DNA from 4 places in the Roseburia sp. AM16-25 genome. Region 1 is predicted to be linked to each of the others. Evidence: predicted binding sites of a transcription regulator. Region 1 holds the regulator's gene; each other region holds the start of a gene.

What was found. The regulator Rex, encoded in region 1, represses fermentation and respiration genes when NADH is low (regulators of the CRP and FNR family bind a similar motif). The targets are predictions, from matches to a motif close to ATTGTTAANTANTTAACAAT.
Region 2: the regulator Rex is predicted to act here: its motif matches at 3,864-3,883, upstream of hypB (hydrogenase nickel incorporation protein HypB).
Region 3: the regulator Rex is predicted to act here: its motif matches at 3,223-3,242, upstream of rsxC (electron transport complex subunit RsxC).
Region 4: the regulator Rex is predicted to act here: its motif matches at 2,038-2,057, upstream of pckA (phosphoenolpyruvate carboxykinase (ATP)).

Annotation. Positions count from the first base shown of each region.
Region 1 covers NZ_QUCW01000002.1:623,594-631,650, reverse strand. The annotation lists gene DW183_RS06980 (glycoside hydrolase family 3 protein) at 1-177, opposite strand, end outside; gene DW183_RS06975 (AraC family transcriptional regulator) at 301-1,515, shown strand; gene DW183_RS06970 (NADP-dependent isocitrate dehydrogenase) at 1,569-2,777, shown strand; gene DW183_RS06965 (ABC transporter ATP-binding protein) at 2,787-4,730, shown strand; gene DW183_RS06960 (redox-sensing transcriptional repressor Rex) at 4,841-5,470, shown strand; gene DW183_RS06955 (hypothetical protein) at 5,492-6,169, shown strand; gene DW183_RS06950 (NAD(P)H-hydrate dehydratase) at 6,166-7,659, shown strand; gene alr (alanine racemase) at 7,662-8,057, shown strand, end outside.
Region 2 covers NZ_QUCW01000001.1:152,662-160,718, forward strand. The annotation lists gene DW183_RS00730 (RNA polymerase sigma factor) at 1-74, opposite strand, end outside; gene DW183_RS00735 (FAD-dependent oxidoreductase) at 250-3,105, opposite strand; gene hypB (hydrogenase nickel incorporation protein HypB) at 3,137-3,811, opposite strand; gene DW183_RS00745 (O-acetylhomoserine aminocarboxypropyltransferase/cysteine synthase family protein) at 4,089-5,363, opposite strand; gene DW183_RS00750 (acyltransferase family protein) at 5,479-6,522, opposite strand; gene DW183_RS00755 (FprA family A-type flavoprotein) at 6,536-7,708, opposite strand; gene DW183_RS00760 (SGNH/GDSL hydrolase family protein) at 7,805-8,057, opposite strand, start outside.
Region 3 covers NZ_QUCW01000002.1:516,180-524,236, forward strand. The annotation lists gene ispH (4-hydroxy-3-methylbut-2-enyl diphosphate reductase) at 1-130, shown strand, start outside; gene rpsA (30S ribosomal protein S1) at 118-1,260, shown strand; gene DW183_RS06395 (CheR family methyltransferase) at 1,288-2,067, shown strand; gene DW183_RS06400 (ribonuclease H-like domain-containing protein) at 2,122-3,210, opposite strand; gene rsxC (electron transport complex subunit RsxC) at 3,399-4,721, shown strand; gene DW183_RS06410 (RnfABCDGE type electron transport complex subunit D) at 4,737-5,678, shown strand; gene DW183_RS06415 (RnfABCDGE type electron transport complex subunit G) at 5,678-6,292, shown strand; gene rsxE (electron transport complex subunit RsxE) at 6,285-7,043, shown strand; gene rsxA (electron transport complex subunit RsxA) at 7,055-7,633, shown strand; gene DW183_RS06430 (RnfABCDGE type electron transport complex subunit B) at 7,646-8,057, shown strand, end outside.
Region 4 covers NZ_QUCW01000002.1:327,376-335,432, reverse strand. The annotation lists gene DW183_RS05535 (LCP family protein) at 1-985, opposite strand, end outside; gene DW183_RS05530 (YitT family protein) at 1,103-1,948, shown strand; gene pckA (phosphoenolpyruvate carboxykinase (ATP)) at 2,103-3,707, shown strand; gene DW183_RS05520 (ABC transporter permease) at 3,816-5,165, opposite strand; gene DW183_RS05515 (ABC transporter ATP-binding protein) at 5,162-5,872, opposite strand; gene DW183_RS05510 (efflux RND transporter periplasmic adaptor subunit) at 5,891-7,255, opposite strand; gene atpC (ATP synthase F1 subunit epsilon) at 7,450-7,866, opposite strand; gene atpD (F0F1 ATP synthase subunit beta) at 7,896-8,057, opposite strand, start outside.

The DNA of each region.
Region 1 (8,057 bases):
TATGGCATCGGCAAGTTGTGCAGATTCCGGTTGTGCGACTTTTAACTGTGCCAGTGTAAGGGGTGTCAGGTAGCCCTTGGCAGGACCGCTAACCATCTGTGGTGCGGCTTTTTCCAGAAGTGCCATGACCTGGGGCAACTCTAAGAGTTCTCCTATGCTTGTGTTTTCTGTGTACATAAAAACCTCCTTGAATAAATAAATTCTACCTAAAGCATATTGCAGAAAAAGAAAAAATGGAATAGGATAAAATGACAGAAAAATATGCAGAAAGTGACATGTATATCAACAGAGGTAGAAAACATGAATGCATTTGACGAGGGGAAAAAAGAACCTGAAAGCAGGGACGACTATATGAGACAGAAAGAGGAAATGCAAAAGGAGTATGGGAGGATCTTTCGCAGTCTATGTTCCGGGGATTGCGAGATTTTGGAGAACGATGACTATATTGCCTGCATGATACGGACAGCCCAATGTCTGAAAGAGGAGAATGCCAGGGAATATCGCTGGCAGGCATTTGAAACAGTCAGCGAATTGCCACAAAGTTATAGGACACCCTTGGCACAATTGTTTCTGGAAGTACAAAGTGAACCTGATCAGGATGCGCAAAAGCGTCTGCAGGAGATCTTCCGTGTACAGCAGGAAGAAATTTTTTTACAAAATGATAGCAGTATTTCATCTGCCTTTTTGCAGCCGGGCATGCTTCCACACTGGCATAAGAATAATTATTTCGATATTATTTATGTTATGGAGGGAGAAAGTCAGTGCTTTTTCCGTCAGGAGAAACTAGAACTCGTTGAGGGGGATGTGCTGATCGTGCCGCCGGATATTGAGCATGGAGAAGGCGTGCGAGATCTCGATGGCAGGACGATGACATCAGCGATCCGCAAGCGGACCTTTTTAGAGATTTTCTTTCGGGTATTTTCCGGCAATCCTTTACTATATTCTTTTTTTCAACGGATTTTCCGTGGAGAGGAAGAGATAAGTTATATTCTTTTTCATACAGCAGAAAAGGATAAGCCGGATATGACGGTTGCACGTTTGTTTGATCATCTTTGGGAGGAACAGAAATGCAAGGAAAAATACCACAGTGAGATGTGTGAGACTATCATGAATGCGATTTTTGTGCACTTGCTTCGCTATTATGAACAGAATCTGGTTTTTCCACAGGACTGTAAAGCCAACTGGAAAAAGGAATATGCTAAGATTTTTTGGTATATTAGTGAGAATTATCGCAGTGTGACTCTGGAAGAACTGGAGGATAGGTTTCATTATAGCAGACGCCAGTTGATCCGCATTGTGCAGAATGCAACAGGGAAAAATTTTAAAGATGTGATTCGCGATATGAAGATGGAACGAGCAAAGATGCTTTTGCGGGATACCACACTGCCCGTGGAAAGAATCGCAATGGAGTGTGGATACGAGAATGCATCCAGTTTTACCAGAATTTTCAAGCAAACAGTGGGGGTAAGCCCCCACGCTTACCGACATGGAATATTCGTGACTTTACCACAGTAAAAAGTTTTGCTATACTAAAGTACAATAGTGAAAATGCTAAGGAGGCAAATGACATGAGCAAGATTATGATGAAGACACCACTGGTTGAGATGGATGGTGATGAGATGACAAGGATCCTTTGGAAGATGATCAAGGATGAATTGTTACTGCCGTTTATAGATTTAAAGACAGAATACTATGATCTCGGTCTTGAATATCGTAATGAGACAAATGATCAGGTGACAATCGATTCAGCAGAGGCAACAAAGAAATACGGCGTTGCTGTAAAATGTGCCACAATCACGCCAAACGCAGCGCGTATGCGTGAATATGATCTGAAAGAGATGTGGAAGAGTCCAAACGGAACCATCCGTGCCATCTTGGACGGAACGGTATTCCGCGCACCGATCATCGTAAAAGGAATTGAGCCTTGCGTAAAGAATTGGAAGAAACCGATCACGATCGCGCGTCATGCATATGGAGATGTCTACAAAAATACAGAGATGATTGTTCCGGGACCGGGAAAAGTAGAACTTGTTTATACGGCTGAAGACGGCAGTGAGACGAGAGAAGTGGTACATAACTTTACCGGCACCGGTGTTGTTCAGGGACAGCATAACCTGAATGATTCTATCGAAAGTTTTGCAAAGGCTTGCTTTAACTATGCCTTAGATACAAAGCAGGATCTTTGGTTTGCGACCAAGGATACCATCTCTAAGAAATACGATCATACCTTTAAGGATATTTTTCAGGAGATTTATGAGGAGTCTTATAAGGATAAGTTTGCCGAGGCAGGCATTACTTATTTCTATACCCTGATCGATGATGCCGTAGCTCGTGTGATGAAGTCTGAGGGCGGTTATATCTGGGCTTGTAAGAACTACGATGGCGATGTCATGAGTGACATGGTATCGTCTGCTTTTGGATCTCTTGCCATGATGACCTCTGTTCTGGTATCTCCACAGGGCGTCTATGAGTATGAGGCGGCTCATGGAACCGTACAGAGACATTATTACAAGCACTTAAAGGGAGAGGAGACATCCACGAACTCTGTTGCTACGATCTTTGCATGGACAGGCGCACTGAGAAAACGCGGTGAGTTGGATGGCACACCGGAACTTTGCGATTTTGCAGACAAATTGGAACAGGCATGCATCAAGACGATTGAGGATGGAAAGATGACAAAAGATCTTGCTCTGATCACAAGTATTCCAAATCCAGTCGTTTTGAATAGTGAGGAATTTATCAAAGCCATCAGAACAAGGCTTGAGGGCATGTTATAGGAGGAAGCCATGATTTTATCCTGCCAGAATCTTTCGAAATCTTTCGGAAGTGATGACATCATAAAGAATGTCTCTTTTCAGATCAATGAAGGAGACAAGGTAGCCATTGTCGGAAATAATGGTGCAGGAAAATCAACACTGCTAAAGATGATAACGGGTGAGTTGGATACCGATGCAGGAACGGTTGTTTTTGCCAAGGATACCACCATCGGTTATCTGGCGCAGTATCAGAATATGGAAGGAAATGAGACGGTCTATCAGACCGTCTATTCTTCGCGTACAGATATTTTGGAAATGCAGAAAAACCTGCAAAAAATGGAAGAACAGATGACAAAACTGACAGATGATGCCTTAGATGCACTGCTTGTCCGCTATCATGAGATGCATGATGTTTTTGATCATATGAACGGTTATGCGTATGAATCGGAAGTACAGGGCGTGCTTCGTGGACTTGGTTTTTCCGAAGAGGATTTTTCAAAGACGATGGATATGCTTTCCGGTGGACAAAAAACCCGTGTATCTCTCGGAAGACTCCTTGTTTTGAAACCGGACATCCTGCTTTTAGATGAGCCGATCAACCATTTGGATCTGAATTCTATTGAGTGGTTAGAGAACTTCCTTATGAATTATAAGGGAACCGTTGTTATTGTAGCACATGATCGTTATTTTCTGGATCGTATCGTTACAAAGGTTATTGATATCAGCATGCATACTGCACATGTTTACAAAGGGAATTATTCTGCCTTTGCCATGCAAAAAGAAGAGATCCGTAAGACCATGATGCGTGAATATGAAAAACAGCAGGCATCCATTGCCCATCAGCAGGAAGTCATTGATAAGTTAAAACAGTTTAACCGTGAAAAATCCATCAAACGTGCAGAGAGCCGTCAGAAAGCCCTCGATAAAATGGATGTTATGGAAAAACCGATCGATGCGCAGGAACATATGAAATTGTCCTTGCAACCAGATGTGACAAGCGGCAATGATGTACTGGAACTGATCGGACTTTCAAAATCCTATGATGGCATGCCGCTCTTTTCTAACGTAGATTTCCTTTTGCAAAGAGGTGAGCACGTTGCCATCCTTGGTGATAACGGTACAGGAAAGACAACATTGCTTAAGATCATCAATGAGATTGTGACCGCAGATTCCGGCTCTTTCCGGCTCGGCGCAAATGTTACGATTGGTTATTACGATCAGGAACAACAGGTTTTGGATGATGACAAAACACTCTTTGAAGAAATGAGCGATGCCTATCCAAACTTAAACAATACAAAGATTCGCAATGTGCTTGCGGCATTCATGTTTTTAGGGGATGACTGCTACAAGAGGATCGGCGATCTGAGCGGTGGAGAGCGTGGACGTATCTCCCTTGCCAAACTCATGTTGTCCGGTGCCAACTTTTTGATCTTAGATGAGCCGACTAACCATTTGGATATGGAGTCCAAGGAGATCCTGGAAAATGCCATCAATGCCTATGAGGGAACGGTGCTTTATGTGTCACATGACCGTTATTTTGTCAACCAGACTGCAGACAAGATTTTAGAACTTGAAAACCATCAGTTCAGCGTATATCTGGGTAATTATGATTATTTCATCCAAAAGAAAACAGAGCGTATGGCACAGGAAAAAGCAGTACAAGACGCAAAGCGTGGTGATACAGAATCGATTTCCGGACAATCTGAAGGAAAGACGGATTGGAAGCAGCAAAAGAAGATCCAGAGCGAAAAGCGCAAGGTAGAAAATCGTCTGGCAGAGGTGGAAGACCGCATTGCCGCCTGCGAAGAAGACCTGCGTCAGATCGAGGAAGAATTTGCCAAGGACGATGTGGCGACAAATTCGGCAAAGCTTAATGAATTATCACAAAAACAGGAAAAGTTACAGGAAGAATTGGATGCCCTCTATGAAAGTTGGGAAGAATTGTCGGAGACACTGACAAATGATTTCGCATAGGATAGGCGGATTCTGTTAAAAATTTGACATATATATTTAAAATATTTATAATTTTTATATAAATATGATATATATGTCATCATTGACAGTGGAAGTAGGGGGAATTTAACGTGGAAAAGGAAATATCCCAGGCAGTCATTCGTCGTATGCCAAGATATTACAGATATTTAGGAGAATTGCTTGATGCAGGAGTGGAGCGCATTTCGTCCAACGAACTCAGCAGTTGTATGCATGTGACGGCATCCCAGATCCGGCAGGATCTCAACAATTTTGGTGGTTTCGGTCAGCAGGGCTATGGCTATAATGTTCAGTACTTATATGATGAAATCGGCAAGATCTTAGGATTGAATGAGACACACAATGTGATCGTGATCGGTATCGGTAACTTGGGGCAGGCAATCGCCAATTATGTTAAGTTTGAAAAATTAGGTTTCAAGATCGTCGGTCTGTTTGATGTCAATCCGGCATTGAAGGGGAAAGAGGTAAGAGATATCCCAATCCGTATGTTGGAGGAATTACCAGAATTTGTAAAGACAACACGTGTGGATATTGCGGCACTGACCCTGCCAAAGCAGAATGCAGAAGCGACCGCGGCACAGTTATCTTCCCTGGGCGTACATGCCATCTGGAATTTTGCCCATGTCGATCTGGATGATGTGGAGGATATGGTCGTAGAGAATGTGCATCTGTCCGATAGTCTGATGCAGCTTTCTTACAATATTGCCAACCACAAAAAATAGTTTTCAAAAGAAGGTGAGCGTATGGAACGACAGGCGTTTACAGAAGCACTGGCGAAAACAAAAATACCCATTCTGGTCTTGGACCAGAAATGGCACCGGCTTTTTGCCTTAGATGGCAAGCCCAAAGAGGTGCAGGAACTGGAAAGCCAGTTGAAGGAGATCTTGGAGCGGCAGGGACGCCTGACGCAGGAGTTAAAGGATTTAAAGAAGGTCAAGTCATCCCTTATGCAGAATATCGTAGAGCATATGGACGCAGAGGAGGACAAGGAGACGCACAGCCGGCAGATGGACGAGAACAAACGGCTGATCGAGGAAGTCAAGGAAAAGATCGCAGCCAACGAGGATGCCCTTTTGGAGATCCCAAAGGAGATACAGACCTGCAATGACGCGCTGATGATGGAGACCATGACCTTTTGTTATGATCGTCTGCGCACCAATTGCAAAGAAGCCGAGGAGATTGCGGAATGGATCAAAAAGGTCCGGGTAGAATTAAAAAAGAACATCATCCGCAAACAGAATCGGGAGATCAACAATAAAGAAATCTATGCATATATGCATGATATATTTGGAAAAGATATCATCAATCTTTTTGATGTGCAAAATGATGATGTGGATCTGATCACAGGAGAGGATCGCCCGTCCGGTGATACGACCCAGGACAAACAGTTATCAAAAGATGTACAAAAAGGAGACGTATGAAATATATTTTAAACAGTCGCGAAATGAAACAATGCGATAGCCGCACGATCGAGCATTATGGTCTGCCTTCCATGGTGCTGATGGAGAGAGCCGCGTTATCGGTTGTTTCATTTTTGCATGAAAGAGATTTGTGGCAAAAGAAGATCGTCATACTATGTGGAAGTGGCAACAATGGTGGGGATGGACTCGCCATTGCAAGGCTTTTATACTTAGAGGGGGGTCAGGTGTCGGTATGCCTGGTGGGCGATTTTTCCAAGGCTTCGCCGGAAAACATGGCGCAGCAAAAGATCTGTCGGCAGTATGGCATGGACTTGTCTAGTTCTACGGATACACTTGCAGACGCCCAGGTGATTGTGGATGCCCTGTTTGGTATCGGACTTTCCAGAGAATTGGGCGGTGACTATCCTGCACTTTTGCAAGAGGTCAATGCCATGGATGCCTACCGGCTGGCGGTGGATATACCATCCGGTGTATCTGCGGATGACGGACAGATCATGGGGCAGGCATTTTTGGCGGATGCGACCATAACCTTTGCTTTTGCCAAGGTCGGACAGATGCTTTATCCGGGGAAAAAATACTGTGGTGAATTGATCGTATCTGCAATCGGAATCGAATCATGCAGTCTGGCAGATCAGGTTCTTCCTTGTAAGAGTCTGGAAAAAGAAGATCTAAAACAACTACCGCAGGCAAGCTCGGATGATCACAAGGGAAGCCGGGGAAAGGTGCTTGTGATCGCAGGCAGTGAGGATATGGCAGGCGCGGCTTATCTTGCATCGAAAAGTGCTCTGACGAGTGGTGCCGGCATGGTCAAGGTCTATACACCAAGATGCAATCGTGACATCATTTTGACACGATTCCCGGAAGCCATTCTTGTTACCTATGATAAATGGAATGAAAAGCAGTTGTTGGAAGAACTTGCTTGGGCGGATGCCATAGCCATAGGACCGGGGCTTGGAAAGTCTAATCTGGCGGAGAACCTGGTCCGCACGACTTTAGAAAATGCTGCAGTGCCGATGGTGGTGGATGCGGATGCGTTGGGGATTCTGGCAGAACATTTACAGTGGCTGAAAAAGCCGCATACAGAGACCGTCATCACTCCGCATCTGGGTGAAATGGCACGCCTGATGGGCAGTCCGCTTATGTATGTGACTGACCATAAATTATCCATAGCACAGGATTTTGCAAGAGATTATCAGGTCATTTGTGCACTTAAGGATGCGGCTACGATCGTATCCGTGCCTTATGCCACGACTTATATCAATGCGAGCGGCTGCAGCGGTATGGCGACAGCCGGCAGTGGTGATGTCTTGACCGGTGTGATCGCAGGATTGATCGCGCAGGGCTTAAGACCGGAAGATGCGGCATCACTGGGCGTTTACCTGCATGGACTTGCGGGAGAGGAAGCCGCAAGGACAGAGGCTAATCTTTGCATGCAGGCAGGTGACATCATAAAAGGAATAAAAACGATCTATCAGAAAGAAGGAAGATGACAGTGGAAATAGAAAAAAGGCGTGTTTACGCCATCGTAGATTTTGATGCCTTAGATCAAAATGTGCAGGCAATGGAAGAAAAACTGCCGCAGGACGTCGGCATGATGGCTGTTATCAAGACCAATGCCTACGGGCATGGTGCTAAGGCAATTGCTAAGCATTTAGAGGACAATGACCGCATCAGCGGTTATGCGGTTGCAACGGCAGAAGAAGCCTTGGAACTGCGAAAAGCAGGCATTGGGAAGATGATTCTGATTTTAGGCTATGTCTTTGAAAAAGATTATGAAGATCTGATTCTGCAGGATATCCGTTTTGGGATTTACCGCAAGGATGTGGCGCAAGCCTTGGATGCGGCAGCGGAAAAATGTCATAAAAAGGCACTGATCCACATCAAGATC
Region 2 (8,057 bases), on a different contig from region 1:
GCAAAATAATACATCTCTCTGCGATTCTCCTGGATGAACCCCATCAGTTCATCCTCTGTAATCACTGATTTCATGCATGTCCTCTTGATAAGTTTAACCGGTTATATATATTAGAGTCGCTACAACTCCATTTGGTTCCCTGATTTTTATATTTTTTAAAAGTCTTCTGGTTTACTTTCGTCAAATACAAAAACACTCCCCCTGTCAGTATCACATACCAACAGGGAGAGTGTCTATTCTTTTTATATCTTATTTTTCAACGTACCAAGCAGTCTCCTTTGGAGTCTTTCTGATAAATGGACGCTTGATTGCCTGTGCAGCACCATTTGGCAGAATATACTTCAACTTATCCTCTGACTTACGCATAGTAGAAGCCTTTGGATTGTCTCTTGTAAGTTTGATCGCATCAAATTCACACTTGGTTGTACAAAGACCGCAACCTACGCACTTGTTCGGATCAACGATAGACGCACCACAGCCTAAGCAACGGCTTGTCTCTGCCTTCACCTGTTCTTCGGTAAAGGTTTCCTTCATATCACGGAAGGTCAACTTGCCATCTGCATTCTTCTTGATCACTGCTGTCTGACGACCGGTGTTGTCGTAGTTCTCAACCTTGATATCATCCTTATCCAACTCTAAGAAGTAGTTTGAATCACGACCGATCGTAAGTGATGAATGCGGCTGTACATATCTATGGATAGAGATTGCGCCTTCCTTACCACATGCGATAGCGTCGATAGCAAATCTTGGTCCGTAGAACATATCACCACCGACAAAGATATCCGGAACACTTGTCTGGAAGGTAACCTTGTCTGCAACCGGAGCCGGTCCTCTAAACTCGACATTTTCACCTTCTAAGAGGTCACCCCAGATGGTTGCCTGACCTACGGAAAGGATGACGTTGCTACATGCGATTGTCATCGTCTCGTTCTCATCGTACTTCGGATCAAAACGTCCTTCTGCATTCTTAACCTGTGTACACTTCTTGAATACGATACCGGTCACCTTACCGTTTTCTGTAAGGATCTCCTTTGGTCCCCATCCGCCTGCGAATGCGATACCTTCGGATTCAGCCAGTTCGATCTCTTCCGAAAGTGCCGGCATGATATCACGTGTCTCCAAAGAAACCTGTGTTACCTTAGGAGATCCACAACGAACTGCGGTACGGGATACGTCGATGGCTACGTTACCACCGCCGATAACAACGGTGTCACCGGAAAGTGTGTAAGACTCATCGTCAATAACGGTATGTAAAAGGTCAACACCCTTCATTACACCTTCTGCATCTTCACCAGGAACATTGACACCACGTCCACCCTGGCAGCCGATAGCGATATAGAATGCCTTGTAGCCTTCCTCACGCAACTGCTTTAAGGTAATATCCTTACCTACTTCAACACCAAGACGAATGTCAACGCCCATCTCACGGAGTACGTCAACCTCTGCCTCAACAACATCCTTTTCCATAACGAAAGAAGGAATACCGTATGTAACCATTCCACCCGGCTTCTTGTTCTTATCAAACAAGGTTGGCTTGTAGCCTTTTTCTGCCAGATAATATGCACAGGAAATACCGGCAGGACCTGCACCAATGATGGCTACCTTTTCGTCGAAGCCACCCTGGATCTTTGGAATGACCTTCTTTGGTACATAATGCTTGTCTGCCTTGAGATCCTGCATTGCGATAAATTTCTTTACTTCATCGATAGCGATCGCCTCATCGATCGTTGCACGAGTACATGCATCCTCGCAACGTCTGTTACATACATGTCCGCAGACTGCCGGAAGTGGATTGTACTTCTTGATCAGAGCCAAGGCTTCTTCGTATCTGCCCTGTGCAGCCATCTTCAAATAACCCTGTACCGGAATGTGTGCAGGACATGCTGTCTTACATGGAGCAGTACCGGTCTTGTGTGTATTGATACGGTTGATATTGCGGTAATCCTCTGTCCACATATCCGGAGACCACTTCTGCTCGGTTGGGAGTGGCATCTTAGGATATACGACCTCAGATCCGTCCTTCTTGCAGAGTTTCTGTCCTAAGGTTGCGGCACCGGCAGGGCAAACCTCAACACAACGTCCGCAGGCAACACAGTTATCCTTTACAACATGTGCTACATAAGCAGAACGTGACATATTCGGTGTGTTAAATAACTGTGATGTACGCAGTGCATAACATACATTGACATTACAGTTACAGATAGCAAAGATCTTTTCCTCGCCGTCGATATTGGTGATCTGATGAACAAAACCATTGTCCTCAGCCTTCTTTAAGATCTCTAATACTTCTTCTTTGGTGATATAGCGGCCACCCTTGTTTGTCTCAACAACGTAGTCAGCCATATCGCCGATTGCGATACACCAGCCTTCCGGATCATCCGCACAGCCTTCTTCAAAAGTCTTGCGGGACTTTCTACAAGAACATGGGCTGGCTGCATATTTTCCTTCGTACTTGTCCAGCCAGTAGGAGATATGCTCCAATGAAGAAGAATTGTTCTCCATGCTGATAGCATCCTCTACCGGGATAACGTGCATACCAACGCCTGCGCCGCCTTGTGGTACCATCTGGGTCAGCCCCTCCAATGGGATACGGCTCATACGCTCGAAGAATGGTCCTACTTCCGGATGTCTCTCCAAAAGGTCTGCATTCATGTTGCCGAACTCAGCAGAACCCGGTACATACATAGGAAGTACCCACTGCTTCTCATGCTGTGGATTCTCATAATTCCACTCGATCACACCGTTATAAGACATTTCTTCCAACTGCTTCAAGAGTTCTTCCTCAGAATATTCCGGGCAAAGAGCCTTCATATCAGCAAGTGTTCTTGGATGACGCTTCTCCATCTTGATACCGATCTCGCACTGCTCATCTGTAACAAGATTGTAAAGTCCCCAGTACTCCGGGCTTTCTGCTGTGATATCTTCCTTGCCAAGTTGTACCTTTGCACGGTCGGTAACAGCCTTTGCAAACTTTGCAAGTGGCTCACGGAACGGCTTATTCTTTAACTCTTCGATACAATATCCCGCTCTCGGATCCTTTTTGTTACGATCCTCATCCAATGAATACGGTGTCATCAGATACTTTTCGTCCTTACTTCTTTCCATACTTTCCTCCACATTTCTCTTCTTATGCTTATTAATTATTTTGCCAGTCTGCTACTTCCTTGCGAAGCCAGTCACACCAGGCATCAAATCCCTCTCCGGTCTTTGCGGAAACAAAGATCACCTGAGCATTTGGATTTAATTTCTTTATACGCTCCTCTACTGCTTCCTTTGAAAAATCATCAAATACGCTAAGTGTATCGCACTTGTTGATCAGTACCACATCACAGATAGAAAACATAAGCGGGTACTTCAAAGGCTTATCGTCCCCCTCAGGAACCGATAAGATCATAGCATTCTTGACACTACCGGTATCAAACTCTGCCGGGCAGACCAGATTGCCGACATTTTCCAAAACGACCAGATCCAGATCATCGGTACCAAATTCATGGATGCCCTGTCTGGTCATGTCTGCGTCCAGATGACACATACCACCGGTATGGATCTGGATGGCTCTTGCACCTGTCTCTGCGATGGTTGCTGCGTCAACATCAGAATCAATATCTGCTTCCATGACACCGATGCGCATTTCATCCTTCAAACGGGAAATAGTCTGACGAAGTGTGGTCGTCTTGCCTGCTCCCGGTGAAGACATCAGGTTCAAAAGAAAAGTCTTTTGCTCTTTCAATTCATCACGAAGTCTGGCAGCATCTGCATCATTGTCCTCAAAGATACTGCGCTTTACTTCGATGACCTTGTAATCTTGCATTTATTCTCCTCCTCATAAATTTATCACACACCCCACTCACCAAAGCCCCTGCTTTGTTAATTTTTTGACAAAACAAAGTCCAAAAGAGACGTGTATATCTACATTTATGGTAACGTAAAAATCGGCACATTTCAACAGAATTTCTCCCATTCAAATGCGCCGATTGTGTTCTTATTTGCGTACAAGTCCTCACTGTTTTTCGCCTTGAGGAATAATGCCCCAGCCCTGATTTTTTGGGGTCTCGCATTTTCCTATAAACCGATAGGAATTCTTGTCATCAGATGGCTTCCAGTGCCTGTGCCAGATCTGCGATCAGATCACGCTTGTCTTCGATACCGCAACTGATACGGATCAGTTCTGCAGGAACACCTGCCTCTTTCAACTGCTCATCATTCATCTGACGATGTGTGCTGGATGCAGGATTAAGGCAACAGGTTCTGGCATCTGCCACATGGGTCTCAATGGCTGCGATCTTTAAATGCTTCATAAAGGTGCTTGCCGCATCCCTTCCGCCGACCAGACCAAAGGAGACAACACCGCAGGAGCCGTTTGGCAGGTACTTTTCTGCCAGCGCATGATACTTATCCCCCGGAAGCCCGCAGTAATTGACATAGGCAACCTTTGGATGATTTTCCAAGAATTCTGCCACAGCCTGTCCATTTTCACAATGTTTTGCCATACGCACATGCAGACTCTCCAAGCCCAGATTTAAGATAAAGGCATTCTGCGGGCTCTGGATCGATCCCAGATCACGCATCAGTTGTGTCGTACACTTGGTGATAAATGCACCTCCATTACCAAAACGCTCCACATAGGTCACACCGTGATAACTCTCATCCGGCGTGCAAAGTCCCGGATACTTATCCGCATACTTCATCCAGTCAAAGTTGCCACTGTCAACAATGGCGCCACCAACACCGGCGCCATGTCCGTCCATATACTTGGTCGTAGAATGGGTCACAATGTCTGCACCCCATGCAAACGGACGGCAGTTGATCGGTGTTGCAAAAGTATTGTCCACGATCAGCGGTACCCCATTTGCATGAGCAACCCGCGCAAACTTCTCAATATCCAGAACCGTCAGTGCCGGGTTGGCGATCGTCTCACCAAACATTGCCTTGGTGTTTGGCTGAAAAGCTGCCATGAGTTCTTCTTCCGATGCATCCGGGTCTACAAAGGTCACGTCAATTCCCATGCGCTTCATCGTCACCGAGATCAGATTGTAAGTTCCGCCATAGATACTGGTCGAAGATACAATGTGATCCCCTGCTCCGCAGATATTAAAGAGGGCAAAGAAATTGGCTGCCTGTCCGCTGCTGGTAAGCATTGCCGCTGTACCGCCCTCCAACTGGGCAATCTTTGCTGCCACATAGTCATTGGTCGGATTCTGCAATCTCGTGTAAAAATAGCCTTCTGCCTCGAGGTCGAATAATTTTCCCATATCCTCACTCGTATCGTATTTAAAGGTTGTACTCTGAATGATCGGGATCTGACGTGGTTCGCCGTTGCCCGGTGTGTAACCTCCCTGCACACAAATCGTATTTTGTTCCATAGTCTCCTCCTTATCTGTGCTATCTTGATCACCGCAATGTTTGACGGTGTTTTTAACATCTTTTCCTATTTTATACTAGGATTTGGTTCATAGCAAGACAAGACTCCTGTTTTCCTTACAATTTTTGTTGCCCTACACCACGTAATTTTTCCAAACGACCTATAAACCCGAAGTTAGCGATTTTTTGCAGCAACGGCATCGGGATATGCGTTACCCAATCCGTAAATGCTACGAATGGCCGTTGGCAGAGAAGCCAGATGGTTCCGATGGATGCCTCCACCAAAATAGCATCCTCCACAATCTCCCCCAAACTCTGATACCAGATTTCTCCGCGCCGGAAGACTGCAAAAATCAATCCATGAAACAGATAGATCGCCATGGTCTTTTGCCCCAGGGCAGAAAGACTGTTTTTCGCTCCCGGAATCATGATAGCAACAACATAGATCATAATATAGGAAATCAGATAGCAGGCTGCGCGAAGTGCGATCCCCATGGGCACAGACAATCCCAGATATTCGTAGTCGTACCTGCCATAAAAAATTTTGATAGAAATACGATCACTTACTGCAACCCATGCCAAAAATGCATTGATGGTTAAAAATATACCAAATGCCCACATACGACGGATGCGCGCACGAAGTAGGTCAATCCTGTTCCGATCTAAGTCCATCCCCAATAGGAAAAAGGGATAAAAGGTAAACATACGCGGCAAAGTCAGATAGTTATCATCCAAGGATGATGCCCCTACGAAAAGTCCCAGCACAAATGCAATCCAAAGATAACCCGGCAGTCGACGAAACAGCGGTGTAATCATCTTCCACATAAACATGGCAAGCAGATACCATAGAGAAAATTTTGGATATAAAAACGCCAGTTCCGTGTCCCTATTCAGAATGTAAGTATAAAGTATGTAGTAAAGAATCTCGAACACAAGATAAGGCACCACAAGTTGTTGTAACAACTTGTAGATGCCCTGTGTTTTTTTCGAGAAATACCCTGAGATAAATACAAAAGCAGGCATGTGAAAGGAAAAGATGATCCACTTTGTCGTTTCCATCACCACATTGTCATCCGATGCCACTTCAATAAAATGTCCAACAACCACCAGTACGATCAGAAATGCCTTGTAATTATCAAATAAATAATCTCTCTCTTTCATTTTCACCCAAAGTCTATGCCTCTGCGATTGCGGTCGCCAAAGCCTCCATGGTCTTACGATCAGAGTCCTTCATGGTAGAGCGGATCGTCACAAGCGGTTCTACCACAGTCACATCCTTGAAAGTATCCACGATCTCACGCATTGCCTTGGCTGCGCATGGCGCCCAGGAACCATTTTCTACCATGCCGATCGTGCGCTTCTGATATGCCTTGGACTGCAAATGATGTAAGAAGTCCTGCATGCATGGGAATACGCCGCCATCATAAGATGCTGCGCAAAGTACCATACGGTCATAGCGGAAAGCATCCTCGATGACTTCTGCCATATCCTCTCTGGCAAGATCACTGACAACCACCTTTTCTACGCCTTTTTCCCGAAGCATCTGCCCCAGCGCTTCTGCCGCCTTTTTCGTGTTTCCATGGATGGATGCATATGCCACCAAAACGCCCTTGCTTTCCGGTTCATACTTGCTCCAGGTATCATAAAGTCCGATGTAATAACCCAGATTTTCTTTTAAAACAGGACCATGCAAAGGACAGATCGTGGCAATATCAAGTCCTGCCGCCTTCTTTAAAAGTGCCTGCACCGGATTGCCGTATTTTCCTACGATATTAAAGTAATATCTGCGCGCTTCGCAAGCCCAGTCCGCATCTTCTGTCAAAGACAGGGCGCCAAACTTGCCAAAACCGTCCGCAGAGAATAAGACTTTTTCACTGGACTCATAGGAAACCATAACTTCCGGCCAGTGTACCATGGGTGCCATGACAAAGGTCAGTGTATGGCTGCCCAAAGATAAGGTATCGCCCTCTTTGACCGTTAATTTTTCGCACTCCATCACACCATCCGGGAAAAACTGTGGCAGCATGGCAAAAGTCTTAGCATTGCCCACCAGCGTCACTTCCGGAAACAATTCCACCAGTCTGCCAATGCTTCCGGCATGATCCGGTTCCAAGTGGGAGATCACCAGATAATCTACCTTGCGTCCTGCCAAAGTATCCATGAGATTCTTTTCCCATGCCTCGGCACCTCTGGCATCCACTGTATCCATAAGCGCGACCTTCTCATCCAGAATCAGATAGGAATTGTAGGAAACGCCCTCCGGCACAACATACTGACTTTCAAACAGATCGATGGTGGTATCATCCACACCGATGTATCGAATAGCATCTGAAATTGTTACTTTCATATGAAAAACCTCCTGCTCTTTTCTATATCTCTATACTCTGTATCTTAGCCAAAAATACAAAAAAAGACAAGGGGGAACTCCCTGTCTTTTTCTTCCTTACTCACGGATCTCTTTTATTTTCTCATTCACGATCCGATCGTACTGTTTTTCCATTTGTGTATAGGACGCATAAGCCTCCTCTCCTCTGTGATCCGGCAGATCATAGTTTTCCTTGAGATAGGCAGCCAGATAGATGCTGACCCGCTCTGCGCCGGATGCATTCAGATGATCTCCCTTATCCAGACAGTCCTTTGACCAGTCAATCCCGACCGGATTTGCCGTATCATTGAGATTGAGATAGGCAATATCA
Region 3 (8,057 bases), 110 kb from region 1:
TTACTATATACAGACAAAAGAAGATCTCGATTTGTCGGTACTTCAATCCATTAGCAACGTAGGTATTACCGCAGGGGCTTCTACCCCAAACAAAATTATTGAGGAGGTTCAAAAGATATGTCAGAAATGAGTTTTGAACAAATGTTAGAAGAATCATTTAAAACAATAAGAAATGGAGAGGTAGTTGAAGGTACCGTTATCAATGTTAAGCCTGATGAGATCGCTGTAGACATTGGATACAAATCAGACGGAATCATCCATCGTAGCGAATACACAAACGAATCAAACGTTGACCTGACACAGCTTGTATCTGTTGGTGACAAGATCGACGCTATGGTCATCAAGGTAAACGATGGCGAAGGACAGGTTGCACTTTCTTACAAGAGACTTGCTGCTGAAAAGGGCAACAAGCGTCTGGAAGAAGCATTTGAGAATCATGAAGTACTTACCGCTAAGGTGGCACAGGTATTAAACGGTGGTCTTAGCGTTGTTATCGACGAAGCAAAGATCTTTATCCCAGCCAGCCTTGTATCAGACACCTACGAGAAGGATCTGAACAAGTACAATGGTCAGGAAATCTCATTCGTTATTACAGAGTTTAATCCTAGAAGAAGACGTATTATCGGTGATAGAAAACAGTTATTGGTTGCTGAAAAAGAAAAACTTGCAGAAGAATTATTCGCAAGAATCCATGTTGGTGATGTTGTAGAAGGTACTGTCAAGAACGTGACAGATTTCGGCGCATTCATCGATCTCGGTGGAGCAGACGGACTTTTACATATCTCTGAGATGTCTTGGGGCAGAGTTGAGAACCCTAAGAAGGTATTCCATGTAGGAGATCAGGTCAAGGTATTCATCAAGGATATCAACGACAAGAAGATCGCACTTTCTATGAAGTTTGATGATGAGAACCCATGGAAGGATGCTTCTGAGCGTTTTGCAGTAGGAACAATTGTAACTGGTAAGGTTGCAAGAATGACAGACTTCGGTGCATTCGTTGAACTTGCTCCTGGTGTAGATGCACTTCTTCATGTATCACAGATCGCAAAGGAACACATCGACAAGCCTTCAGATGTTCTTTCTGTAGGACAGGAAGTAGAAGCAAAGATCGTAGAGTTCCGTGAGGAAGACAAGAAGATCAGCCTGAGCATGAAAGCACTTCTTGCAACACCGGAAGAAGACAAGGCTGCTGATGATGCGGAGTTCGCTGACGTTGACATCGATGCAGTAGCAAATGAAATGGAAGAGACAGAAGAATAATTCTTTTCCACTTGGGGACATATAAGTATGGATGATTATGAATCTTTCAAGAAAGCGGTATATTCGCTGACAAAGATCGACCTCAGTTCCTATAAAGAAAAGCAGATGCGCAGACGTATCGATTCTCTGGTGCGAAAGCGCAAATGCGCATCTTATGATGCTTATGTCAAGTTATTGAAGTCAGATCCGGTCGTCTTTGAGGAGTTTGTCAACTTCCTGACGATCAATGTGTCAGAGTTTTATCGTAATCCGGAACAATGGGATTTACTGGTGCGGGAATTTGTACCGGAACTCATTAAGAAATTCGGGACCAATTTGCATATCTGGTCAGCAGCCTGTTCTACAGGCGATGAGCCGTATTCGCTGGTCATGGCTTTATCCAAGCATTTAGATCTGAGCAAGATCAAGATCACGGCAACGGATATTGACAAGCAGGTGATCGCGACAGCCAAGGTTGGTCTGTATTCCGAAAAGAGTATTGCCAATGTGCCGGATGAGTTCAAACGTAAATATTTTACCAAGGTAGGAAATTCATACCAGATCTCGGAACAGATCAAGAAGTGCGTGGATTTCAGAGAACACAACTTATTATCTGATCCGTATCCGAGAGACTGCCACATGATCGTGTGCCGCAATGTATTGATCTACTTTACAGAAGAAGCCAAGAATGAGGTTTACGAGAAATTCGCAAAATCTCTCAAAGATGGCGGTATCCTCTTTATCGGCAGTACAGAGCAGGTGACAGATTACAGGGGCATGGGCTATAAGCGTAGATATTCTTTCTACTACGAAAAAAGTCAGGAATAAAATAAGGATCCTAACTTCCTTTGGGAGGTTAGGATCTTTTTGTATTAAGAATACTCAATTTAGGAGACAGAAAATGTAGCGGGCGATGAAAGTCTCATCCACATAGGATTTCTGGTAAGGGATGAAAGATTTCTTATCCTTGTATGCTCTGGCAAAGAAATAGATGTCATCACTGCATTCTAAAGCATCCGGCACCATGAGATAGGTGTCGACTTTGGCAATGTAACATGTCGCTGGGGTGGCTTTCTGCTTTTTTTCTTTGGCAATATGGGATGCCAGTTCTTTGGGGATGACCATGTCTTCTTCCGGCAGGTAGACATAGGACTTTACATCCGGCAGGAAATGATACATTTTCTCGTGATAAAGTGAAATCGTGCCTTTGATGCTATCGTCTTCTAAGATGATGTAATAATCATCCGTGTGCAGACGTAGGGGTGCGGGCAGACGAAAAGAAGTGGAAGCGGTAAAAGTGAGTTCCTGATTTTGTATGCCCTGATAATCGGTATAGGAGGACAGGGAGAGATCTGTAATCCTTATCTGCATGTCCTTTAAGTGGGCATAGGATAGGATGGGCAGGATCTCGACCATGCCAGCCACATCTTCGTAGTTATGTAGTTTCAAAAGTGTCAGAGCCTCATCATCCGGCTCATTGCAGTAGGACTGGTAGACAGAGATCAACTCGCCGCCGGAGTATTTGTCCTCCCGGTGGATACCAAGGAAGGATTCGATGGTTTTTTGCCGGTAGGATGGCAGATTTAAGATGGATTTCATGCCGCGGCATGCCTTATAGATGTCAAAATGCTGATCGGGCAGAGCGTCGGTAGGAATTTGCAGTTTCTGACAGCGGTCAAGGATAAATCTTTCATCAAAACGGATGCCGTTAAAGGAAAGAAGACCTTGAAAATCTTTACACAGTTCCAAAAAGGCTTCTAAGACCTCAGATTCCTCGGCGGGTGTCTCGGCAAGGTATTGCAGTAAGGTAATCTTCCTGCCCTTGTGATAGGCACAGCCGATCAGATATATGGTGTTATATTTTGCAGAAAGACCGGTGGTCTCGATGTCAAACAGGAGTTGATCTTCCTGCCAAAAGTCCAGTTCTTGATAGCGGGGCGTATAAGTATAGGTGTCCGTAAATGTAAGCATGAGAGCCTCCTTTTGGTTAAAAATTTAACAGACAAAGCCTGTATATTCCATAGTATAACACATATGGAAAAGGTACTCAAAAAGATACAAAAAGATGCGTCTGTATGTCTTGATTTGTTTACAAAAGTGATATAATGTATTCAAAGTGTGTAATCACATAAGTATCGAAAGAAAGAGGGGTACAGTTCATGGGCCTAAAGACATTTAAGGGCGGCGTTCATCCTAAGGATGGCAAAGACTTATCCAAGTCCAAGCCGATTAAAGAATTGCTGCCGGAAGGAGACTTAGTCTTTCCTTTATCTCAGCATATTGGTGCTCCAGCAACACCTATCGTTGCTGTTGGCGATGCTGTATTAAAAGGACAGAAGATCGCAGAGGCAGGTGGCTTTGTGTCATCTCCAATCTACTCATCTGTTTCAGGAACGGTCAAGGCGATCGAGCCTAGACGTGTAACTGTTGGTGATATGGTCAATTCCATTATTATCGAGAGTGACGGTGAGTTCAATGAGGTTACCTACGAAGAGACAGAAGATGTGACCAAACTTTCTAATGAAGAGATCATTGGAAAGATCAAGGAAGCCGGCGTTGTCGGTATGGGTGGTGCAGGTTTCCCAACCCATGTCAAGTTGTCTCCGAAGGAGCCGGACAAAATCGAGTATATTATTGCAAACTGCGCAGAGTGTGAACCATATTTGACATCCGATTATCGTAGAATGATCGAGGAACCGGAAAAGTTGGTCGAAGGTATGAAGATTATCTTGCAGTTGTTCCCACATGCCAAGGGTATCTTTGGTGTCGAGGACAACAAGCCGGATTGTATCGAAAAGTTACAGGCACTGGTTGCAGGAGAGGCCCGTATGGAAGTTTGTCCGTTGCAGACAAAGTATCCACAGGGTGGTGAGCGTCAGTTGATCTTTGCTACCACAGGCAGAAGCATCAACTCCAAGATGTTGCCGGCAGACGCAGGCTGTATCGTTGATAACGTAGAGACCATGGTCGCTATTTATAATGCAGTACGTTTTGGTCGTCCGCTGACCAACCGTATTTTCACAGTTACCGGTGATGCGGTATGTGAGCCGAGAAACTTCTATATCAGCATTGGTACAAGTTACAGCCAGTTGTTAGAGGCAGCAGGCGGACTGGTAGCACCAGCGAAAAAGATGATCGCCGGTGGTCCTATGATGGGATTTGCTTTATTTGGCGTAGATGTTCCTACAACAAAGACAACGTCAGCCCTGCTTTGTATGACAGAGGATGAGGCTTCTAAGTATGAGACAACCGCCTGCATCAACTGTGGACGTTGTGTGGAGGCTTGTCCTGAGGCATTGGTTCCATCCAGACTTGCTGATTACTCTGAGCACAAGCAGATGGATAAATTTGAAGAATGGTATGGTCTTGAGTGTGTAGAATGTGGCAGTTGCAGTTATGTATGCCCGGCACGCAGACCTTTGGCACAGTCAGTCAAGACAATGAAAAAGTTTGTTCTTGCTGAAAAGAGAAAGAAAAATTAGGAAGGGGTGAATCTTGTGAGTGATTTATTAAACGTTACATCTTCGCCACACGTTAGAGATAAAATGGATACCCAGAAGATCATGGCATTGGTAGTGATCTCTTTGCTTCCGGCATCTATCTTCGGTATCTGCAATTTTGGATTGCATGCACTGGTATTGATCCTTGTGACTATCGCATCCTGTGTGGCTTCTGAATGGATCTACGAGAAGATCGTACATAAAAAGAGCACAATCAATGATCTGAGTGCAGTTGTTACAGGACTTCTGTTAGCACTCAACTTACCACCAACATTACCATGGTGGCAGGCAGTCCTTGGCGGTGTATTTGCTATTGTTATCGTCAAGATGTTATTTGGAGGACTGGGACAGAACTTCATGAACCCGGCACTGGGAGCAAGATGTTTCCTTTTGATCTCCTTTACCGGATCTATGACAAGTTTTACTTATGACGGCGTGACAGGTGCAACACCACTTGCTGCTTTAAAGGCTGGTGAGAGCGTAGATACCATGTCAATGCTTCTTGGTACGACAGCCGGAACCATCGGTGAGACATCTGTTATCGCACTTTTGATCGGTGCGATCATCCTGATCTTATTCGGGGTTATCGATCTTCGTATTCCGGGATCTTATATCATTACTTTCGCCATCTTTGTATTGATCTTTGGTGGACATGGATTTGATATGAACTATCTGGTTGCACAGTTATGTGGTGGTGGACTTATGCTTGGTGCCTTCTTTATGGCAACCGACTACGTGACTTCACCGATCACACCAAACGGCAAGATCCTTTACGGTATCGTTCTTGGTATTTTGACCGGTATCTTCCGTATCTATGGTGCATCCGCAGAAGGTGTTTCCTATGCGATCATCTTCAGTAACCTTTTGGTTCCTTTGATCGAGCGCATCACAATTCCAAGAGCCTTTGGCGTTGTCAAGGAGAAGGGAGGCAACAAATAATGGATAAATTAGTAAAAGACGCATTAGTCCTTACTGCAATTACTCTTATTGCCGGTGTCTGCCTTGGTGGTGTATATGAGATCACAAAGGATCCGATCGCAAAGGCACAGGAGTCTGCAACCCAGGAGTCTTACAAGGCTGTATTTGCAGATGCTGCTTCCTTTGAAGATTTGGAAGGATTTGATGCTGACGCAGCAACAAAGATCGCTGCTGATGCAGGTTATACAGATGATGATATTACAAATTGCGTGGTTGCAAAAGATGATGCAGGGCAGGCGATCGGTTATGTCATCACGATCACATCTCATGCCGGATACGGCGGAGACATCACATTCTCTATGGGTGTGACAAACGATGGTACTTTAAATGGTTATTCCATTACAGATATTAGTGAGACAGCAGGTCTTGGTATGAAGGCAAAAGAAGATGGCTTTATGAGCCAGTTCGCCGGGATCCCTGCGCAGATCTTGGAAGTTACCAAGTCTGGCAAGACAGCCGATACAGAGATCGAAGCCATCAGTGGTGCAACGATCACATCTAAGGCAGTTACCTATGGTGTCGATGCTGGTCTTACTTATTACAACAGCCTTGTAGGAGGTGCGTCAAATGAATAAGATCGTAGAACGTTTACAGAACGGTATTATCAAAGAAAATCCTACCTTCGTCCTGATGCTTGGTATGTGTCCGACACTTGCTGTTACCACATCTGCGATCAACGGACTTGGTATGGGACTTTCCACAACCGTTGTACTTGTTATGTCCAACTTAATGATTTCCTTGTTGAGACATATTATTCCGGACCGTGTACGTGTGCCGGCATTTATCGTTATCGTTGCATCTTTCGTAACGATCGTACAGTTCCTGGTACAGGGATTTATTCCAAGTCTTTACTCAGCACTTGGTATCTATATTCCGCTTATCGTAGTAAACTGTATCATCTTAGGAAGAGCAGAGTCATATGCTTCTAAGAATCCTGTCATTCCGTCTATCTTTGATGGACTTGGTATGGGACTTGGATTTACCGTAGGTCTTACCTCTATCGGTATCGTACGTGAGATCCTGGGAGCAGGTCAGATCTTTGGTTTCCAGATCCTTCCGCTTGCAGATGCTGCAACAGGAAAAGCAGGTTATACACCGATCACTATTTTTGTTCTTGCTCCTGGAGCATTCTTCGTACTGGCATTCTTGATCGCACTGATGAATGTGATCCGTGCAAATGCAGAGAAGAAGGGCAAACATATCGCACCGGCTACCGGATGTCTTGCAGGAGACTGCGAGTCTTGTGGTATGGGATCTTGCTCAGGCAAGTCTAATGTCAGCGTAGCAAAGGCAGAAACAAAGACAGAAGCAAAGGATAAGGAATAGGAGGAAGAGCAATGAAAGAATTACTTTTGATATTGGTTGCATCTGCAATCGTAAATAACGTTGTGCTTAGCCAGTTCCTTGGACTGTGTCCTTTCCTTGGCGTTTCCAAGAAGATTGAGACAGCTGCCGGTATGGGCGGTGCCATTATTTTCGTTATTACCATTTCAAGTTTTGTAACAGGACTTATTTACAAGTTTATTTTGGAGCCGACTGGATTTTCTTATTTGCAGACGATCGTATTCATCCTTGTGATCGCTGCATTGGTTCAGTTTGTTGAGATGTTCTTAAAGAAGCAGATTCCCGCACTGTATCGGTCACTTGGTGTATATCTGCCGCTGATCACAACAAACTGTGCTGTACTTGGTATCGCACTTAAGAACGTAACCAAGGGATACAATATCTTAGAGGGCGTGATCAACGGATTTGGTACAGCAGTAGGCTTCACCATCGCTATCGTGATCATGGCTGGTATCCGTGAGAAGATCGAATTCAATGATATTCCAAAGCCATTTAAGGGCTCTGCCATCGTTGTTGTTACAGCAGGACTTATGGCGATCGCATTCTTTGGATTCTCAGGAATTATTAAGTAGGAGGGCTGACAGATGAGCGTAACAGGAGTTATTGTAGCCGCTGTCATTGTCGGCTGCACAGGATGTTTGATGGGATTTTTCTTATGCTTTGCATCAGAAAAGTTCAAGGTTGAAGTAGACGAAAGAGAAGAAGCAATTATTGGTGTTCTGCCGGGAAATAACTGTGGTGGATGTGGTTATGCCGGATGTTCCGGTCTGGCTGCTGCCATCGTCAAGGGAGAAGCACCGGTCAATGGTTGTCCGGTCGGTGGCGCTGCGGTTGGAGCCAAGGTTGGCGAGATCATGGGCGTTGCTGCTGAAGACAGCGTTAGGCAGGTTGCTTTTGTAAAGTGTGCCGGTACTTGTGAAAAGGCTGGCAAGGACTATGAGTATGCCGGTGTAGAAGACTGCCAGGCAATGGCATTCGTACCAGGCGGCGGTCCAA
Region 4 (8,057 bases), 300 kb from region 1:
CATCAGAGATCTTCTTGAGGCTGTCCGGTGCCTGATACTCGCTGTCTTCGTAAAGTTCCTGATGCAGTAGCACGACATTGGACTCTAAACTGCAAGGAACAACTGCATCCCCTATGCTGTCGCCAAAGCGGTCTGTAGTCTTGGAAAATGGGAATCCCTTGGTCTCGCCCAGATCGTAATCCATCATATTCTTAGCAAGATAAAGGAGTTGATCCATGTCTATGCTGGTATCGACATCCGGGAAGACACCCGTGATCAAAGATGCCAGTTGTGTCGGACTGGCGCTCTTTGCCTTGGCAATGATCTGGGTCAAAACAGTACGCTGCCGCTCCGTCCGCCTAAAGTCATCGCCTGCGGTAGAACGGATCCTGCAATATGCTGTCGCCTGCACACCATCTAAATGCTGGCTTCCGGCAGAGACCGGATTGGCGTCCTTTCCCACGATGGCTCCGACTTCTCCGATATAGCCACCGTTCATGGCTTCCGCTTCTGCATCGGTCAGTTCGATATCAATGCCATCCACCGCATCGACCGCGGCTACCAGCGCCATAAAATCGACTGCTACATAATCCGTGATGTTCAGATCCAGATTGCGGTTTAACATGGCAAGAGCACTGTCAATGCCGCCATGATTGAAAGCATAATTACATTTGCGGAAGGTCTCCTCGCCATCAACATCCATCAAGGTATCGCGATATACTGAGACCAGTTCCACCTGCTTGGTATAATTATTGATGTTGCAAAGCATGATCGTATCGCTGTTGCCGCTGTCAAAATTGCCGTTGGAACGGTTGTCCACGCCGAAAAAGGCAATGGTCGTATAGCCGTCTAACATGGCATCCGTTTTTTCATCCTTTCCGCTGTTGCCAAGAAAGAGATAGGCGATCAAAAGAGTGATCGCTGCTAAGAGGGCGATCACAATGATCGCGATCCGCTTTTTGTAGGACATTTTCTTCTTTTTCTTTTTGTTTTTTCTCTCTTCCATCCAAACCTCCCGTATCCTGCAATTTTTTCTATAGTTTATCACATCTACTATGGAAAAAAAATGAAAAAGTGTATAAAATATAAGCGTTACATATAGAAAAGGAGTTCTTGATTTACCATGAAATACAAAATACAAAGCCTTATCATGATCACCCTGAGTACCTTTATCATGGCGGTCGGCGTTTACTTTTTTAAATTCCCGGACAATTTCTGTTTTGGCGGTATCACAGGTTTTGCTACCGTGGTCGCCAAAGTCACGCCCATCAGCGCATCCAATTTTACCTTTATCGCCAATACCATCCTGTTAGTCATCGGCTTTATCTTTTTGGGAAAATCCTTTGCCCTAAAGACGACCTATGCCAGTATGCTCTTATCCGTCTTATTGGTCTTTTTTGAAAAATGGATGCCTCTGACAAAGCCCTTATCCAATGAGCCTATGCTGGATCTGATCTTTGCCATTGCCCTTCCCGCCATCGCATCTGCCCTTCTCTTTAATATCGGCGCTTCCAGCGGTGGAACGGATGTGATCGCCATGCTTTTGAAAAAGTATACCAATATGAAAGACATCGGTATCGCCCTTTTTGCCACAGACCTCATCATGATCCTGGTTGCCTGCTTTGTCTTTGATCTAAAGACCGCCCTTTACTCTTTTGTCGGTCTTGCCGTCAAGTCCTTCATGATCGATGACATCATCACCACGATCAACCTGCGCAAATCCATTACCATCGTCTGTGATGACAAGGAGCCGATCTGTAGTTTCATCACCGCTAAACTCAACCGCAGTGCCACCATCACAGAAGGCGTCGGTGCTTATACCAATGGAAAAAAATATATCATCTTTACTTCCCTCTCCCGCACCCAGGCTGTGGAACTGCGAAATTTCATCCACGATCAGGATCTGCAGGCATTTATGTCTGTTTCCAGCACCAGTGAAGTATTTGGAAAGGGTTTCCATTCTCTTTAAGCATCTGCACGTAAAAATGGATTGTTTTTTACGTGCATTTTTCTTGATTTTGTGAGGGATTATTGTATAATATGATGAGGGTACTTTGAAATGTCTATTTTTTAACAAAGTACATCTACTATTTTCAAATCATACAGAAAAGAGGTTAAAAGAAATGGCAGAAATCAATTTAAGCAAGTATGGTATTTCCGGAACCACAGAAATCGTTCACAACCCTTCTTATGAAGAATTATTCAAAGAAGAGACCAAGCCGGAATTGGAAGGTTACGAAAAGGGTCAGGTCAGCGAACTTGGCGCTGTAAACGTAATGACAGGTGTTTACACCGGACGTTCTCCTAAAGACAAATATATCGTTGTTGATGAGAACTCTAAGGACACTGTATGGTGGACAAGCGATGAGTACAAGAACGACAACCATCCAATGGATGAAAAGACATGGGAAGCTGTTAAAGATATCGCTAAGAAGGAACTTTGCAACAAGAGATTATTTGTTGTAGATGCATTCTGCGGTGCCAACAAGGACACCCGTATGGCTATCCGTTTCATCGTTGAGGTTGCTTGGCAGGCTCACTTTGTTACAAATATGTTCATCAAGCCAACCGCTGAAGAATTAGAAAACTTCGAGCCTGATTTCGTTGTTTACAACGCTTCTAAGGCTAAGGTTACAAACTACGAAGAATTAGGACTCAACTCTGAGACATGTGTAGCCTTCAACATCACAAGCCGTGAGCAGGTTATCATCAACACATGGTACGGCGGAGAAATGAAGAAGGGTATGTTCTCTATGATGAACTACTATCTTCCACTTAAGGGCATGGCTTCTATGCATTGCTCAGCAAACACCGACTTAAATGGTGAAAACACTGCTATCTTCTTCGGTCTTTCCGGAACAGGTAAGACAACACTTTCTACCGATCCTAAGCGTCTTTTGATCGGTGATGATGAGCACGGTTGGGATGACAACGGTGTATTCAACTTTGAAGGCGGATGCTATGCAAAAGTTATCAACCTCGACAAGGAATCTGAGCCGGACATCTACAATGCGATCAAGCGTAACGCTCTTCTTGAGAACGTAACACTGGATGCGGATGGAAAGATCGATTTCGCAGACAAGAGCGTTACAGAGAACACTCGTGTTTCTTATCCGATCAACCACATTGAGAACATTGTACGTCCTATCTCTTCTGCTCCTGCAGCAAAGAATGTTATCTTCCTGTCAGCAGATGCATTTGGCGTACTTCCTCCAGTATCTATCCTGACTCCGGAGCAGACACAGTACTACTTCTTATCAGGATTTACTGCAAAACTTGCCGGTACAGAGCGTGGTATCACAGAGCCTACTCCTACATTCTCAGCTTGCTTCGGACAGGCTTTCTTGGAGTTACACCCAACCAAGTATGCAGAAGAACTTGTTAAGAAGATGGAAAAGAGCGGCGCTAAGGCTTATCTTGTAAATACAGGATGGAACGGCACAGGCAAGAGAATCTCTATCAAGGATACTCGTGGTATCATCGATGCTATCTTAAACGGTGACATCAAGGATGCTCCTACAAAGACAATTCCTTACTTCAACTTTGAAGTACCTACAGAACTTCCGGGTGTTGATCCAGCGATCTTAGATCCTAGAGACACATACGCTGATGCTTCTGAATGGGAAGAAAAGGCAAAAGACCTTGCTACAAGATTTAACAAGAACTTTGCTAAATACGAAGGTAACGATGCTGGTAAGGCACTTGTTTCTGCAGGTCCTCAGTTATAATTTCTTTAACCGATCAAATACAGCAAAAAGGATGTAAGCGAAATGCTTACATCCTTTTTTATATGAGGGACGTTCCTTTTGCCATAAGGAGTGTCCCCACTGTGAAATTTATTCGTATCTGAGTGCATCGATCGGCGACATGTTTGCTGCCCTCTTTGCCGGATAATAGCCAAAGACTACACCGATCAGCATAGAGAATACAACCGATATGATAATGGCTGTGATCGATGGACTGACCGTCACATGCAGCATGCTGCCCAATTCCTGCTCGTAAGAAGATACCAGCATACCTGCCACCTGCGACAAAAGAAATCCGTTTAAAATACCGATCACGATACCAATGACACCGCCCATAAGGCAGATCACGACCGCTTCCGTCATAAACTGTCTGCGGATGCTCTTATTCTTGGCGCCCAGCGCCTTTCGGATACCGATCTCTCTGGTTCTTTCCACCACGCTGACCAGCATGATATTCATAACACCGACACCGCCAACGATAAGGGATATGGCAGCGATAACAGAAATGGCGATCGTCAGTACATTTAAGACCTGATCGATCTGTCCCAGTTCCGATGCCATGTCGTAGCATTGCAGTTCAAAGGTACCATTGGCGCTGAAATACTTCTGGTCGAAATAAGTTGCGATATCCTGTGACAAGGCTGTTGCATCTACACCATCTTTTGCCATGATATTAAAAGATTGCAGATCATTCTCCATACCATTCGCCTGATTTGTCTGGGCTGCATAGGTATAAGGGACTAAAATAGGCGTGACCGTATCCTTTTCCGGTGTCTTGGTATCGATTCCACTGCCCTGCTTTCTGGCATCATAATGATAAACGCCAACAACGTAGAACTTCTGTACCGTACCATCCTCATCGGACTGCACCAAGATCTGTCTGCCGATGGGATTCTGTCCGCCCCAGGCATACTTGACATAGAGATCTGATACAAGAGCAGTTGCTTTTGCCTGTTTATTATCCGCGTCACTGATATCACGTCCGGCAATCAAAGTCAACTTGGAGGATGAAAGATAGCCCGGTGTCACTCCGTTGACGGATACTTTCGCACTGCTCTTATCCCCTGTACTGCTGGCAGCAGAAATCAGCATTTCCTCCACAACCACAGCCTCTACCCTATCAGCAAAGTCCGTCTGAAACTCTGACAATCTTTCATATGTCAACTGCTCATCTTTCGTCATTTCCGGATATTGCCAGGCTTCCCACTCTGCATCCGTTTCAAATTCCGGCGTGATCGCACTGACATATGCATAGATCAGATTCGTACCACCAAGTTCGCGCATCGTTGACGCAATCGTTTTTTGCAAAGAGTTTCCGATCGTTGTAATCGTAATCACGGCACTGATGCCAATAATGATACCCAGCATAGTCAAAAAGGAACGCAGTTTGTTGGATTTCAAACTTTCAAAGGAAAGACGTATACTTTCTGTTATATTCATTCCATCTCACCTCCCAGTTCCTTATCTGCGATAATGCGGCCATCTGAAATCGTAATCATCCGCTCTGTTTCATGTGCCAGTTCCTGACTGTGGGTGATGAGCACGATCGTCTTATCCTGTTCCTCATGCAGACGATGGAAAATATCCATGACCAGATGTCCGGTCTTGGAATCCAGCGCTCCCGTCGGTTCATCTGCTAAAAGTATATGGGGATCATTTGCCATAGCACGTGCGATTGCCACACGCTGGTTCTGTCCACCGGACAATTCATTGGGTTTGTGATCCGCTCTTTCTTCCATACCAACCAGTGCCAAAAGTTCCATCGCACGCTCTCTGCGCTGCTTTGGCGGCATGTTGGCATACATGAGCGGAATCTCTACATTGCGCACCGCGCTCATGCGGGGAATCAGGCAAAAGTTCTGAAAGACAAAGCCGATCTCCTGATTGCGGATATCGCTCAGTTCTTCATCCTGTAACTTGCTGATATCCCGTCCGCCCAGAAAATACTGTCCTTCCGTCGGTCGATCCAAAGCACCGATCATGTTCATCAGGGTGGATTTACCGGAACCGGATTCCCCGACGATCGATACAAATTCGCCCTGAAAGACTTTCAGATCGATCCCATGCAGAATCTCCAACTCATTGGGCTCCCCCTCATAATAACGTTTCACGATGCCTTGCATATCAATGACGTTTGTTCTTTCCATAAATACGCCAGCCCCTTTCTAATTTGATGTAGAGAACGTCGTCACTGCGCCATCATCGGAAATTCCAAGATCTGTCTGTTTCTCCGGGAAATACAGATCATAAGATTCTCCTTCCGATACATCATATGGATAATTGATAATGCTGTCTCCTTCCTTTAGGTCATCGGAAGAAACAGCCGTATAATAATCATTAGAGATACCGGTTGTCACAATCACTTTCTTGATCTTATATTTTCCGTCTTTTCCTTCTTTACCAACGAATACATAAGAATTCCCGTCATCGTCTGTTGCGATAGAATCATAAGGAACCGCCAACTGCTCTCCTTCTTCATTCAGCATGATCTCCACATTGACTGACATTCCAAGTAAAAGTGGTGTTCCAGGCTCCAGCGTGATCGTCGCACTGTAGCCGCCGGAAGATGATGAAGATCCATCGCTTCCTGCATTCTTGGAGGCAAAATTGACGACCTTATCTACTGTACCGCTAAAGACCTGATCGCTGCCGATCGCATCCGAAGTGATAGATGCCTTCTGACCCTGTGCCAGTTTCAAAATGTCTTTTTCCTTGATATTGACATTGACCATCAAAGAACTGTCATCCTCAATCCGCATCAAAGATCCGTTGGTCGGAATACTTCCCTTGGATACATTTAACTGGGTGATGACACCTGACTGTTCTGCCACTACGGTCAGATTGTTCAACTGCTGATATAACTTGGTCAGATCGGAAGATCCGGTGTCTGCTGTTGTGCCAGCCGCGTCCTCCAAAGCCTCCTGTGCAGATGCCACGGCTGACTGTGCGGCATCATATTCACTCTGGGCGCTTTGTAAGTTTGCCTGTGCCTGTGCTAAGGCACTTGCCTTTTCCTCGGCTGACTGGTCTGATGATCCCAAAAGATTCTGGATGGTCTGATAATCATTTTGTGCTACTGCGACCGCTGCTGCCTTTGCATTTGCCTGTGCCTGCGCGGTCTCTACGGCACGCTGTGCTTTTTGCTTCGTGCTGTCACTGGCTTTTTTTGCAGCGGAATTCTGCTTTTCCAAGTCTGCAATCTGCTGGCGGATCTGCTCATCATCAAAGGTGCAGAGCACCTGTCCCTTTTCCACATGATCTCCCAGAGATACGTTGAGTTCCTTGATGGCACTGGAAACCTCTGTCGTAACCTCTGTCACGTTGCTACTCTCCACCGTTCCACTGGTACTTACGGAACTTGACATGTCCTGCTTTTGCAGGGTAAATGCCTGTATGCCACTGTCCACCTGCGTGATCTCACTGGCACTCTGTCTCATACGGTGCACAAGAATCCCGATCACGATGGCAATAATCACGATCACTACAATCGCAATCGTTAGTTTCTTATGCTTTTTGATCTTCTCTAACATAGCCCACTCCTTATGTATGAATCTAATTTTGAAAATGCCCCGCATTTCCTATTCTTGTTTTTCATTATAACGTTTTAGAAGTACAAACGAAATATAGAAATCCTTTATTATTTCTTAAATTTTCTTAAGAAATGGGCAAACCAAAAGGGACGCTCCTTGTGTCAAAAGGAACGTCCCTCAAATCATCTGCTATGCTATTTGCCGGCGGTCGCTTTCAGACGAGCCATGGCTCTTGCCAAAGATGCGCGTGAGTGATAATACTCATGGATGCTCTGCTTCTGACGAAGCTGCTCCTCAGCTCTTTCCTTGGCTTCTCTGGCTCTTGCCACGTCGATCTCCTCCGGTCTTTCTGCTGTCTCCACCAAAAGGGTCACACGGTTGTTGACGATCTCAACAAAGCCCATGCCGACAACTGCATATTCCCAGTTCTCACTGCCCTCCGGCTGAAAACGCATCTCGCCATCATCGATCGCGATGACCATGTCCTCATGATGGGCTAAGATTTCCTTTTGTCCATCATATTCCGGCACGATCAAAGAGCGGCATCTGCCCGAATAAAAAACACGGTTTGCAGATATGATCTTTAAATAAAATGTATTACTTGCAGCCATAACATTTCACCTTTCTGCCAGCAGAAAAACTACTGCATTGTCTTTGCTTTTTCAATGACATCCTCGATCGTACCGACATTGAAGAATGCATTCTCCGGATACTCATCCATCTCGCCATCAATGATCGCCTTAAAGCCACGAACGGTCTCTTTCAAAGGCACATAAACACCCTTGACACCGGTAAAGTTCTC